2 regions of the Paraburkholderia sp. Ac-20342 genome follow, and region 1 is predicted to be linked to the other one. Evidence: riboswitches for the same ligand, from Rfam matches in the RefSeq annotation. Region 1 holds a riboswitch; the other holds the start of a gene.

Evidence for each region. Region 1 has a riboswitch for manganese ahead of G3N58_RS25990 (sodium:calcium antiporter). Riboswitches for the same ligand answer to the same signal wherever they lie in the genome.
Region 2: it holds a riboswitch for manganese, as region 1 does, so the genes downstream of both, G3N58_RS25745 (TMEM165/GDT1 family protein) here and G3N58_RS25990 (sodium:calcium antiporter) in region 1, are expected to answer to the same signal.

Annotation. Positions count from the first base shown of each region.
Region 1 covers NZ_JAAGPQ010000080.1:19,644-25,750, forward strand. The annotation lists gene G3N58_RS25985 (flagellin) at 1-1,344, opposite strand, end outside; gene G3N58_RS25990 (sodium:calcium antiporter) at 1,610-2,620, opposite strand; yybP-ykoY riboswitch at 2,745-2,920, opposite strand; gene G3N58_RS25995 (hypothetical protein) at 3,114-3,920, shown strand; gene G3N58_RS26000 (hypothetical protein) at 3,922-4,314, shown strand; gene G3N58_RS26005 (hypothetical protein) at 4,311-5,714, shown strand.
Region 2 covers NZ_JAAGPQ010000079.1:2,761-8,867, reverse strand. The annotation lists gene G3N58_RS25770 (hypothetical protein) at 1-516, opposite strand, end outside; gene G3N58_RS25765 (acyl carrier protein) at 516-767, opposite strand; gene G3N58_RS25760 (phosphopantetheine-binding protein) at 771-1,070, opposite strand; gene G3N58_RS25755 (1-acyl-sn-glycerol-3-phosphate acyltransferase) at 1,045-1,839, opposite strand; gene G3N58_RS25750 (beta-ketoacyl synthase chain length factor) at 1,823-2,665, opposite strand; yybP-ykoY riboswitch at 3,240-3,454, shown strand; gene G3N58_RS25745 (TMEM165/GDT1 family protein) at 3,467-4,039, shown strand; gene G3N58_RS25740 (DUF4136 domain-containing protein) at 4,137-4,841, opposite strand; gene pepN (aminopeptidase N) at 5,313-6,107, shown strand, end outside.

The sequences.
Region 1 (6,107 bases):
CTGCGCGAAGTCGGCGTCCTGGATTTGCGACTGGGCCGACGACAGATCGGTCGACTGGGCTTGCTGCGTCGTGCTGATTGCCGTGAAGCGGTTTTGCGCGGCGCCGAGCGTAGCCTGCATGTTGTTGACCGTGTTCAGTGCGTCGTCGATCGATTCGATCGCCTTGTTGGCGCCCGCGACGGTGCTGACGTCGATCTGGTCGACGGTTTGCGTCGTGGCGGTCGAGCTGGCCGTCCACGGGTTCGCCGTCTGCGTGATGCCGGTGCCGAGCGTCGCGCCCACGGTTCCTGCCGTGCCGCCCGTGGGGGCCGTATAGGCGAGACCGGTGGCACCGAGGATCGCCGCGCCTGCCGTGGTGCCGCCCGTGATCTGGTTGCCGTTCTGATCCCAGAACGTCAGACCTTGGTTACCGTCCGACTTCACCGTGATCGACGTGATATCCGTGGACGACGGGGTCGTCGCGTCCGCGCCGGTCGTCGCGCTGATGTCGAGACCGGTGATCGTGCCGAGCGTCGCGCCAGCGGTCTGAGGCTTGGCGTTGGCGCCATTGATTGCAACCATCTGGGTGGCCGCATCGAGCGAGCCGCCGGCAGTGATCGACAGCGCGCCGGTGGTGGCGCTGACGGTGAAAGCCTGGGTGGTTGCGGCGGTCGGATCGAACGAAAGCGCGTTGCCGTTCTGGTCCGTGTACGTGAAGCCGCCCTTGCCGTCCGACAGCACGTTCAACTGCGTGATTTCCGTGCCCGTCGACGTGCCTGCCGCCCAGGCACCACCGTTCGAGTCGAGAGAAACAGCCAGCGACGCGACCGTATCGCCCGCCTGCACCGCACCACCGCCGAGCGATGCCGCCGACACGTTTTGCGAGAGGTTCAGGCTGATCGTCTGACCGACGTTCGCGCCGACCTGGAACGACACGCTGCCGAGCGAACCGTTCAGCACGTTCATGCCGTTGTACGTCGTTTGCGAAGCGATCCGGTTCACTTCCTGAATCTGCTGCGCGACTTCCTGTTGCAGCGCTGCGCGGTCGGTATCGGTCATGCCGCCGTTGGAGGCTTCCGTTGCGAGGTCGCGGATGCGCTGCAGGCTGCTCGTCAGCGACGACAGGCCGCTCGATGCGGTTTGCACCATCGAAACGCCGTCGTTCGAGTTCGACACACCTTGCGTCAGACCGTTGATCTGGGTCTGCATAATGTTCGAGATGGCGAGGCCGGCTGCGTCGTCCGCTGCGCTGTTGATGCGCTTGCCCGACGACAGACGCGTAATTGCTTGCGAGAGTGCGCTACCCGAGTTGGTCAGGTTCTGCTGCGCGACCAACGAGTTGATGTTGCTGTTAATTCCGAGCATGAAAATTCTCCTGTTGGGGCCGTCAGCCCGTTACATGCCGTATAGACCAAGGCATCAGCGAACGAGGCAACTGCTGTTCGTTTGCCGCCCGCCTTGTTTGGGGTATCGGCCCACTCAGGAAAAACTTTATGGAATAACCCGCATATTCGTCGCTCCGCCCCGGCTGAAGCGCCGGTAAACCGGGGCGGCGGGCGATTCGCCGGCACAGGCCTCAAGTCCGTCGGAATACTGCCGATATCACAGCGGCAAGCCCGCTTTGCCGCGCCTAGCGCGTCAACGTTACCGTCAGATACACGGCATACAGCACCCCGCACACGAGCAGCGCGCCCACCCGCAAGCCCCGCTCGCGTACGTTGATACGCAGCCACGCGGCCGCGGCCAGCGTAATCACGACGCCCGTCACCACTTCGATACGCGGCGTCCACGGCGTCAGCAGAATGCCGATCGCGGGCAGCAGCGTCCCCTGGAACACCATCGCGCCGGTGATGTTGCCCAACGCGAGCGTGTCCTTGCCACGCCGCACCCAGAGGATGCTGTTGACCTTCTCGGGCAATTCGGTGGCGATCGGAATGATCAGCAGCGACAGCAGCAGCGGCGATACGCCGAGCGCCGCCGACACGCCCCGCACACCGTGGATGAAGCCCTCCGCGCCCCACACCAGCAACGCGACCGCGAGCGCGAGTTGCAGCGCGATCGTCGCGAGATTGGTCGGCACGCCGATGCGCGCGAGCATCATCCTGCCGGGCGCTTCGGTGCCGTGTCCCGCCTCGACGAGCCCGCCCGATGCGCGGAACGTCATCACCACATAGGTGACGTACACGCCGACCAGCGCGACGCTGAAGAGCGCGCGCACGATGATCTGCTCGTGCGGCACGTACATCGCCACGGCCGCGAGCAGGAACGCGCAGAGGAAATAGTTGAGGTCGCGCGTGAAGCCGGTGCGCTCGGGCGTGATCCAGCCCTTGACGCCGCGCATGCGCAGGATCGCGAGCGTCATCAGAAACGTCGACAGCGTGGAAAGCATCAGCGGTGCGCCGAGAATCGCACCGACGCCGATCTCCTGATTGACCGAGCTGCCGGCCTGGCTTCCCGCAATCGCGAGCAGCGGCACGAGCGTTTCGGGCAGCGCGGTGCCGACCGCCGCGAATAGCGAACCCGTCACGCCTTCGGAGATTTTCAGACGTTCGCCGAGATGTTCCAGCGCATTGGTGAAGAGTTCGGCCGCCACCAGAATGACGACCAGCATGCAGGCGAGTTCGAGGAACAGACCGGTCATGCGTGGCTCCCCGGCTGTGCGCGAAAAGTGCGGCCGCTCACCGGATCAACCGGGCAATAAGCGAAGGCAAAAACACGCGGGGAGACTGACGATGGGCGACGGTGATTCACAGGGCAAACTCCGCGGTCGGACGTAGATGACGAACCCATGACGCACCGCCGCCCGTCCGACCGGAACGAGGCAGTGCGTCAATGGTCTCGCCAAACCGACCCGGTCGAACGCGCCATGACCCGCAGGCCAAGTATGTTGACGCGCTCTCCTTCAAAGAATGAAGGAAGGCTACTCCCCAGTGACCGAAGGATTCTAATGGGGCGGGCGGCTTTCAACAAGCTTGTTGAAACGCGAACCACGTACCGGCATCGTCCGATAACACGCGGTTGCGCTCAGAGCTGATAGAGCGCCCGCCAACCATCCATGCTGAAGACGTCGAATCCGGCTTGCCTGCCGCATTCCGCTCAGCTATGTTTTACCCGTACCTATCTGGACGTTCACCGTGACCGAGACGACCCCGACGCCGGCATTCCTGAAGTTTTATGTTCCTGAAGAACCGGGGACAGCGAAACTCGCTCGTACGTCTGAGGATATCGAGCGGTTCCAATCGCTGATTCAGTACGCGGAGTCTGCCGAGACGATCAGCGAGAAGAAGTTCAGGTGGCTTGAAAAAGCGACGACGCCATGGCTCGCGCAGCAATTGGGCGTCTATGCAGAGCACCTGGAGGTCAATGGTCAGGCAATGCTTGCGGCACGCGTCGCGTGGCTCGGTGTTCTTGCTGCAAAGTGGGTTCGAGACGACGCGAAATACTATTTGGCCAATCTGCTCACTGCCGGCAACATGTGGCTAAAACTCGGCGCAGAAGCCACCGACGACACCACCGATGCCGCCATCGATGCCGCGCGAGGTTTTTTCGAGGTCATTCTGAATCTCGCCGCTTATGAACAACGAAAGGAACGGCTCGGCGCGCACGTGGGTATGGCGAGCTACTACGGACTGATCGAGGACTACGTCGGCGCGGCGTTTCACGTCGACCGATATCTTCCCTACATTGACGAGATCGTTCCAAAGCAGCAACACGAAACCGTGTATGGCCAGGCCGCGCGTATCTATGGAAAAGTCCAGGACGTACCGGGATTGTTATTCTGCTGCGAGAGATTAGGCAAACCACTCCCGCCCGCGTCGCAATTGTCCGCTCAGCCGCTGGACGCCGTGCTGATGACTGTCGCGCGCCTGCATAGCCTGGGCAGCAGCTCAACCGCTTTTCGCATCATGTCCGAATTCAAATCAAGAAACAGGAGCGCATAACATGACTCAGCAAACCGTGAAGTTTGGCATACAGCTTCCCGTCGACATGGGACAGGACGTTGCCGAAGTTGCACGAGAGCTTTCCGAAAACTGCCAGGTAAGCTACCGGCTGCCCGAGCCAGACAGCGAGTCCGCCAAAGACGAACTCTCCTTCGATCCGATATCGGGCGCGGCCATCGGCTGGATACTCCTGAAGGTGGTGGGTGCCGCCGCGCAAGGCATCGCCGCAAAATTGATCATCGAGCTTGTTTGCAAGCGATATATGGGGCGCTCAAAGGAGTCGAAGGTCGTTCCAATCCGATTTTCCGACGGCACGATTTTCGAGCTGAATACGGACGATCCCGAGTCCACCGAACAGCTTCGCAAGATCCTCGCGGAAAAGGCCGATCGTTGAACGCCCTGTATGGCAGTGATGGCTTCGCCAAGGCTCTGACCGACAGCCTGGCCATCTACATCGACTTCGATCGACTTGGACTCGAGTCAACCCCGGCGGCCGTTTCCCAAGCTGTCCAGCGGCTGTTGGGTTTGCACGGCCCAGGCGAGACGCTGCGATCGGAATCCCGATTCAATGAAGCGGCTCGCGACTATTTCGAGCACTTCAAAAAGATCGACCCCAGCGACAGAACGGTGGGGATCTTTCTCGCTTATCTGTCATGCTTTTTTCATGAGGCTAGACACTCGCACGATCTGATGTCGACGATCGTAGGCCAGCGCATCTTGCGGCAGTACTTCGTGCATTACAAGAATGTGCCGAAACTGCAACGAAAGCTAAAAGACTGGCAAAGCAGGAATGCATCGCAACCTATTCCGCTGCCCTTGTCCATGCATGCGCCGTCCATGAACGGAATAGATCAGGACGTGCTGGAATTCGTGTCGAAGTATACGGAACTGGATTCTTTGCTGGATAAGGCCGGCGTAGTCGGTAGCGGAGTGTATTCGTGGGTCGGCGTGAAGCATTTGCTCGAGGCGAGTGCCGTCCTCGTTCAGCTCGAAGTCGTGTACGACCTGTTTGGGGGCGAAGCATATGAAATTCTCTGGAAACTGATACATGGCGGCCCGAACGCGAGAACCTACACGTGGCTGATCAATGGTGTCGCCGAGGATTTGCTGCTGACGGGAAAATTCGCCGGCCGCCATGGAGCCGGCTCCGTGATGAACTATCTTCTTTGGGTTGCGCTGCAGGGAAACGCTAGAACAGTAGAGGGAAAGGAAGTCGAAGTTTCGGCGGGCGCATTGTATTTTGCGTTAATCGAACACGTCTTGCGCAATGGAAGCGGGACCATCGACGTCGCCGAGGCACATCAACATGCCGCGTCTTTTTTGGCGGAGTGGGGCTTCCACGATCTCAACAGCGTGCTGGACGGATTCCATCAGAGGGCGAGTCAGCGACTGGAGAGAAGCTTAACCAATATTACCGTTGCTACGGATCACCTGTTCAACGTTGTGGAGACACAGCTATTGGATAGTTTTCTTCCGTTCTGTCATTCGATTCTGGCCGACCCCGAGGCTTATTTTTCCGGGCGAAGGTACGCAACCTCTTTGATATCCGGGGAATTGCCGGGTATCCCCATCTACTTTAAAGCGAATGGCGAGGTGTTTCAGTCGTTTACGCCGGGAGAGAAGCCGATAAGCCGCGAAAGCGCCGAGAACATGATTGCGTTTTCGAGCATGATCCGGCTTCTTGTGAATGGGCGCCGTTCGGCCGGCTTGCCGTTTGTCGAGGATACGTGCTTCGAGGCGCTGACTGCGGATGCGGGGTTGGTTTTTTCTGATCGGTTGTTTGAGGGGTTTTGAACCCGGCTGGGATCGAAAAAAACGGCGAGAGGCCCGTTAGATAAGGCATTAAGGGGGGCCACTTTCTTACGGGTACGACTGAGAGGGTAACGATCTTATCGCTGTGGTTTTTTGCAACAAATTATTACAGGACGAGGAGGAGGATCGAACAATCCTGCTGAAGGTCGTGGAACGGGCATAACGCTCGCCAGCGGTTTCGAATATGCCCCCCGGGGAAGGGCTTCGCGCGAGCTCATTAGAAAATGCGATCGAACTCAGGACCATTTTTGCTTCGCCGACAGCGAAAGTCCTCACCGTTTGCCATTGGGCCGGTATCCAGCATCACTCGGCCAAATATATGGTAACCGCTTCTTTAGAGCTACGAGATTGTGCTAGCGATCGAGCGGGTTGGCC
Region 2 (6,107 bases), on a different contig from region 1:
CGAAAACGCGCCGTTGGCGACGAAAAACGCACACCATACCTGGGTCACGCGCCGCGTATAGCGCACCGCGTCGGCCGGCAGGTTCGGATTGCCGAGCCGCGCGAATTTTTCGATCATCGAGGGCCCGCGCGCGAGCGTCGCGCCGAACGCGACGAGCAGCCCGAGATTGACGAGCGACGGATAGAGACGCAGCAACAGCTCGCTGTCGGTCACGACGATCGCCGCCGACGCGCAGGTGAGCAGTACGAGCACGCCCCAGTCGAGCGCGGAAAGCTGCCGCAGCGACAGCGCGAGCGGGCCGCCGCCGGCCCAGCGCTGCAGCCACAGGATCGCGAGCAGCATGAAGCCGACGAGCCGCGGCGTGTCCCAATGCCATGCGCACAGGATCAGCACCGGATACGCGAGCATCAGCAGCCCCCGCACGACGGCCCTGCTCCAGTGAGTCCGCGTACCGGGCGCGCCGGCCGCGGCGGACAACGACGGCGCCGTCTGCGATCGCGAGCGCGCGGCGGGCATCAGCCTTGCGCCGCGAGCAGCGACTCGACCGCGCCGATCACGTCGCCGACGGTGCGCACCGACTTGAATTCCTCGGGCTTGATACGGCGGCCGGTCATTTCCTGCAGCTTGATCGCGAGATCGACGGCGTCGATGCTGTCGAGATCGAGGTCTTCGAACAGATGCGCCTCGGGCGTCACGCGCTCGGGCTCGATCGCGAAGTTCTCCTTGAAGATCGCGCGGATGCGCTCAAGAATCTCAGTCTCGGTCACGGTTCATTCCCCTTTCCTGGTGGTTTCGTTCGCAGCCTGCGACGCTTCGCGCTGACTCTCGACGAGCGCGGCGAGCGTGCTGATCGAGCGGAAGTGTTCGCGCGTGCGTTCGTCGTTCGCCGCGATGGTTAGTTGGTATTGTTTGCGCAGCACGATGCCGATTTCGAGCGCGTCGATCGAATCGAGACCGATGCCGTCGGTGTCGAACAACGGGGCATCGTCGTCGATATCGGCGGGGCTCAGGTCTTCGAGATCGAGCGCTTCGATCAGAAGCTTTTTAATTTCCAGTTTTAAAGAATCCATAATCGAACAGGTGCTGGGTCATGTGGGCTTCGACGGCGCGCGTCACGCTGCGCGCCGCGAGGGCCGGGGTCGCGTCGTGCGCGGCAAGTTCGCCGACGCCGAGCGGCGCGAGCACGTTCACGCGCATCCGGAAAGCGCGCGCCGGCACGTCGTACCAGCGCATCTGCCGCGTGAACGCGGGCGGGTCGCAATCCATCAGCACCGGCACGATCGGCGCGCCGGCCTTCAGCGCCATATGCGCGAAGCCGCGCGAAAACGCGTGCAGCCGGTTCGGCGCAGGGCTGCGCGTGCCCTCGGGAAACACGATCATCGTGTAGCCGGCCGCAAGCTGGCGCGCACCCGCTTCGACGAGTTCGGTGGCGTCCGCGTTGCTCACGTATTCGGCCGCGTGCACGATGCCCCAGAAACACGGATTGCGCCAGTGCGCGTTCTTCACGACGCAACACGCGCGCGGCGTGAGCGAGAGCAGCACCATCACGTCGAGATAGGTCGGATGATTGGCGACGACGACGGCCGGGCCGCCCGCGCGCAGCGCGGCCGCGCCCGACACGTCGAGCTCCATCACGCCGACGCCGCGCAGCACCGCGACGAGCGCGCGGAAAAACCAGTGAATCACAGCGGTCACGGCGCGCTGCCGCGACGCGCGATGCGGCCACAGCCACGCGAGCGGAAACACAAGCACCGAAAACAGCATGCCGCAGAGGCCGAACACGACGAAGGCCATGCCGGTCGCGCAAAGACGCCACAGATAATCAAGCCGCGCGGTCATGCCATCTCCAGTGCCAGAGGGCGCCGGCCCGCTCCCAGCACGCGGGCTGCCCGGTTTCGAGACAGTGCAGCAGCGCCTGGCTCTGGGTGGGGAAGCGGGTTGCGGCGGTGTCGGCGGCGAGGGTGTTCGGGTTGGCAGGCGGGTTGTTAGCGGCGGCAGCGGCTTCGGCGGCAGCGTTGCCCGGGTTGGCGCCCAGGTTACTGGCCAGATTAGCGTTGGCCGCAGTTACGTTGGCCGCGGCGCCGTCAACCGGCGCGGGCTGCGAGCCGGCCGCGCGGGACAGCGAGCATACGATGTGCCCGGCCGCCGCCGTGTCGTCGAGCAGCAGCGCGAGCGCGCCGCCCTGTACTTCGTCTTCGATCGTGCCGTAAGCGCGATCGGCCGGTTCGTCGGCGTAGACGAGCAGCACCGGAGAGTCGGGTTGCGTCGCGTATTGGGCATACGCTTCGAGCAGCGCATAGCCGAGCGTTTGCGCGCCGGCCGACACCGCGCTCGCGGCCGAGCGGTCGCCGCGCGCAATGCCGAAGACGCCGGTCATCGCATTGAGCACCGACAGGCTGAACGCGGTCGGCGAAACCGGTTCGCCGGCGCTGATGCTGCGCAGGATGTCGGTGGTGCGCCGCAATTCCCCGTGCCGCGACGCGAAAACCACGCGCACCGGCTCGCGCGCGACACAATCGTGCGCAACCTTGAGCGCGGCTTTGGACAGCGTGCTGAGACGCCGCCGCACGATCGGCTCGATAAAGCCGATATCGGGTGCGGCAGATGCGGTAGCCGGCCAGCTAGACCAGCGACCGACCGGAATGGTCCAGTGCAGATCGGGCATACGGTGTTCGCGCGTAGAAACGGGAAAAGGCTCAAGCGCCTGACGGAATATACAGCCGTCACAGCGTGTGGCGCCGCGCGGATCGGGATGTTTTCAGCCGGGATCGACCAATCTTCTTAGGGGGAATTCAGCGAATTATCGGCAATTGGCCCCGATTATTTAGGCGCCTTTGTCAATGGGTCTGCGAGATTTGGCTCAGGCTCCTTTTGTCGCCGGAATCATACTGAATATTCTGGATTAAATCAGCCAGGAAAGACGTATCCATCTGTATCCGAGCCTTAAAACAACAAACTGTCAGACGAATTGACAAAAATGGCCGGAACGCTGCGGCGGGCCCGCCGGGAAGGCTTGCACGCGGGGCCGGCGGCAATTTTCGGGGTGGCGGGAGAGACGGGAGCGGCGCCCTGCTTTCCGAAAATCGTTTGCGGCCTTTCCTGGCAATTGTTGCAAACCGCCGCAGCCGGCGCCGTATGCGCGGCGCGGCATCCGCGCAACATCCGTGCAATATCAGACCGGTATCAGTCCGGTATCGGCCCGATATCCGCGGTAAACGCACCGCCGGCTCTGTTATACTCCGGCCCTCATTGGGGAGTAGCCGCCTCGCAGCACGTCCGCACCGCGTTTCGCCGGTGCGTCGCACGTGCGGTTCGCGAGGGCGCCTGTCAACAGACTTGGCCGTCACGGCCATGGCAGCCGCAGCCTCTGGCCTGGCGAGACCGATGATCCACACGCGCCGCAACAGGGCCCGGCGTGTCGTGGGTCGTCGCTCGTTCATGATTCGGCCCGAGGAATCCCTTCAAAGTGAATCAAGCCTTCCTTATTTCGACCGGTGCGGTCGCGCTCGCCGAAATCGGCGACAAGACGCAACTGCTCTCGCTCGTGCTCGCCGCCCGCTACCGCAAACCCGTGCCGATCATTCTCGGCGTGCTCGTCGCGACGCTGATCAATCACGCGGGCGCCGGCGCGCTCGGCGCGTGGCTCGGCTCGATGCTGACGCCGGCCATCATGCGCTGGGCGCTCGCCGCCTCGTTCATCGGCATGGGCTTGTGGATTCTCGTGCCCGACAAGCTCGACGACGAGGAAGCCAACACCAACCGCACGCACTTCGGCGTGTTCGGCGCGACGGTGGTCACGTTCTTCATCGCGGAAATGGGCGACAAGACGCAGATCGCGACGGTCGCCCTCGCCGCGCGCTTTCACGATTTCTTCAGCGTGGTGGCCGGCACGACGCTCGGCATGATGATCGCCAACGTGCCGGCGATTCTGCTCGGCGACCGCTTCGCGCATCGTCTGCCGACGAAGCTCGTGCACGGCATCGCGGCGGTGATGTTCGTCGTGCTCGGGGCGATGGCGCTGCTCGGGGTGGGGGTTTAGGCGGCAAAGCGAACGGCCCGGCGGATCACGCCTGCCGGGCCGTTTTTGCGTGGTTTTGCATGGTGCGCCGGGTGCCGACGTACCGCGCGAGCGCGGCTTACTGCCCTGGCTTGGTGGCCGATGAGCCCGAGGTGCCCGACGCCGCCGCCGGCGCCGCAGCCGGCATCGACACCTCTGTCACCGCCATGCCGCCGTTGCCGACCGGAATCTTCACCGTATGCACGGCGCCGTTGCCGAGCGGAAAATCGGCGAGCGCGCTGCGCGCGAGATACGGCATCGCCCTGACCAGCGACGACTCGCCGCCGAAATTACGCGCGCTCACGTTGTAGACCTCCTTGCCGCTCGCGCGCTCGGTCATCCGGATGCCGAGCAGATGCGTGAAAACCGGGTAGCTCTGATTCACGTAAGCGGTCGGGAACGGTCCCCACGGCCCCCACGGATCGAACGGCCGGCCCCAGTACGGACCGGGCCACGGGTTGTAATAGACCGGTTCCGCGATGGTCACGATGTCCGAGCGAATGCCGTAGGCGAGTTCGACCAGATAGCGCGCCTCGTTGCGAGGAACCTCGCGGAACGACTGCGCGGCCAGTTCGTTCGCGACGATCCGCTCGTACGCGGTCAGCTCCAGATTGTTCTGCTGATCCTCGTGTCGCGTGAACGCATAGGTGCGGGTCGCGTCGCTGCCGCTCCACGCGGAGAACGCCGTGACCTGGGTCGTCACATAGGTCGTGCAGCCGGCGAGCAGCAACGTCAGTGCCGCGAACAGCAGCATGATGCGGCGCGTCCATCGATCGGTGTTCATGGTCTACCTCGTGATGCGTCTGAAGTGCTGCAATTAAAACCGTGGATCGAGCGCGATTATTCCGTGCCGGTGGCGCGCTTCTTCGCGTGACCTCTTCGCGTGACCTCTTCGCGTGACCTCTTCGCGCGACCTGATCCGCCGAAGCGGATCGATGCCGGCCCGAGGCGCGGAACCCGCCGCCACGCGTTCACGGACCACACTGACCGCACGGACTGCCGCCGCGCGCAGCGCCCGATAATACGCTGACCTCGCCGGCCGGCAAAAGGTTCTTCCCGGCCAAGGCGCAACGAAGCCGGCGGCCCGCTATCGACGCCCGGCCAGGCCGCACAGTCAGGTCGTACCGCCAGGCTTCGAAGCTCGCCCCCGCATCGTTCCGCACAATCGCCCGCGGCTTTGTACAATGGCTCGACCAAGCCCGGCTCGCGCGCCCTGCGCGCGCCTGACCGCTCGAGTCCACCACCACAGAACGCCATGGCCGATACCGCAACGCCCAATGTGATCCGCCGCGCCGATTACGCGCCGCCCGCCTTCCTGATCGACACCGTCGCGCTCGAATTCGATCTGGTCCCCGAACGCACGGTCGTGAGGAATACGATGCGCGTGCGCCGCAACCCGGACGCGGCGCGTGCCGCGCATCTCGAACTGATGGGCGAGCAGCTCGAATTCGTCGGCGCCGAACTCGACGGCCAGCCGTTTTCCCATGCGCATCCGCACGAGCATGGCCTCGTGCTCGACGACGTGCCGGACAGCTTCGAGCTGACGCTGACCAGTATCTGCAATCCCGCGGACAACACCACGCTGTCGGGCCTGTACGTCTCGAGCGGCAACTTCTTCACGCAGTGCGAGGCCGAGGGCTTTCGCCGCATCACCTACTTCCTCGATCGCCCCGACGTGATGGCGAGCTTCACGGTCACACTGCGCGCGAGCAAGGCCGACTATCCGGTGCTGCTGTCGAACGGCAATCTGCTCGAAGCAGGCGAGTTGCCCGACGGCCGCCATTTCGCGCGCTGGGAAGACCCGTTCAAAAAGCCGAGCTACCTGTTCGCGCTCGTCGCGGGCAAGCTCGTCGCGCTCGAAGAACGCGTCAAGACCGGCTCGGGCAAGGAAAAGCTGCTGCAGGTGTGGGTCGAACCGCACGATCTCGACAAGACCCGTCACGCGATGGACTCGCTGATCCACTCGATCCAATGGGACGAGGCGCGCTTCGGGCTCGAACTCGATCTGGACCGCTTCATGATCGTCGCGGTCAGCGACTTCAACATGGGC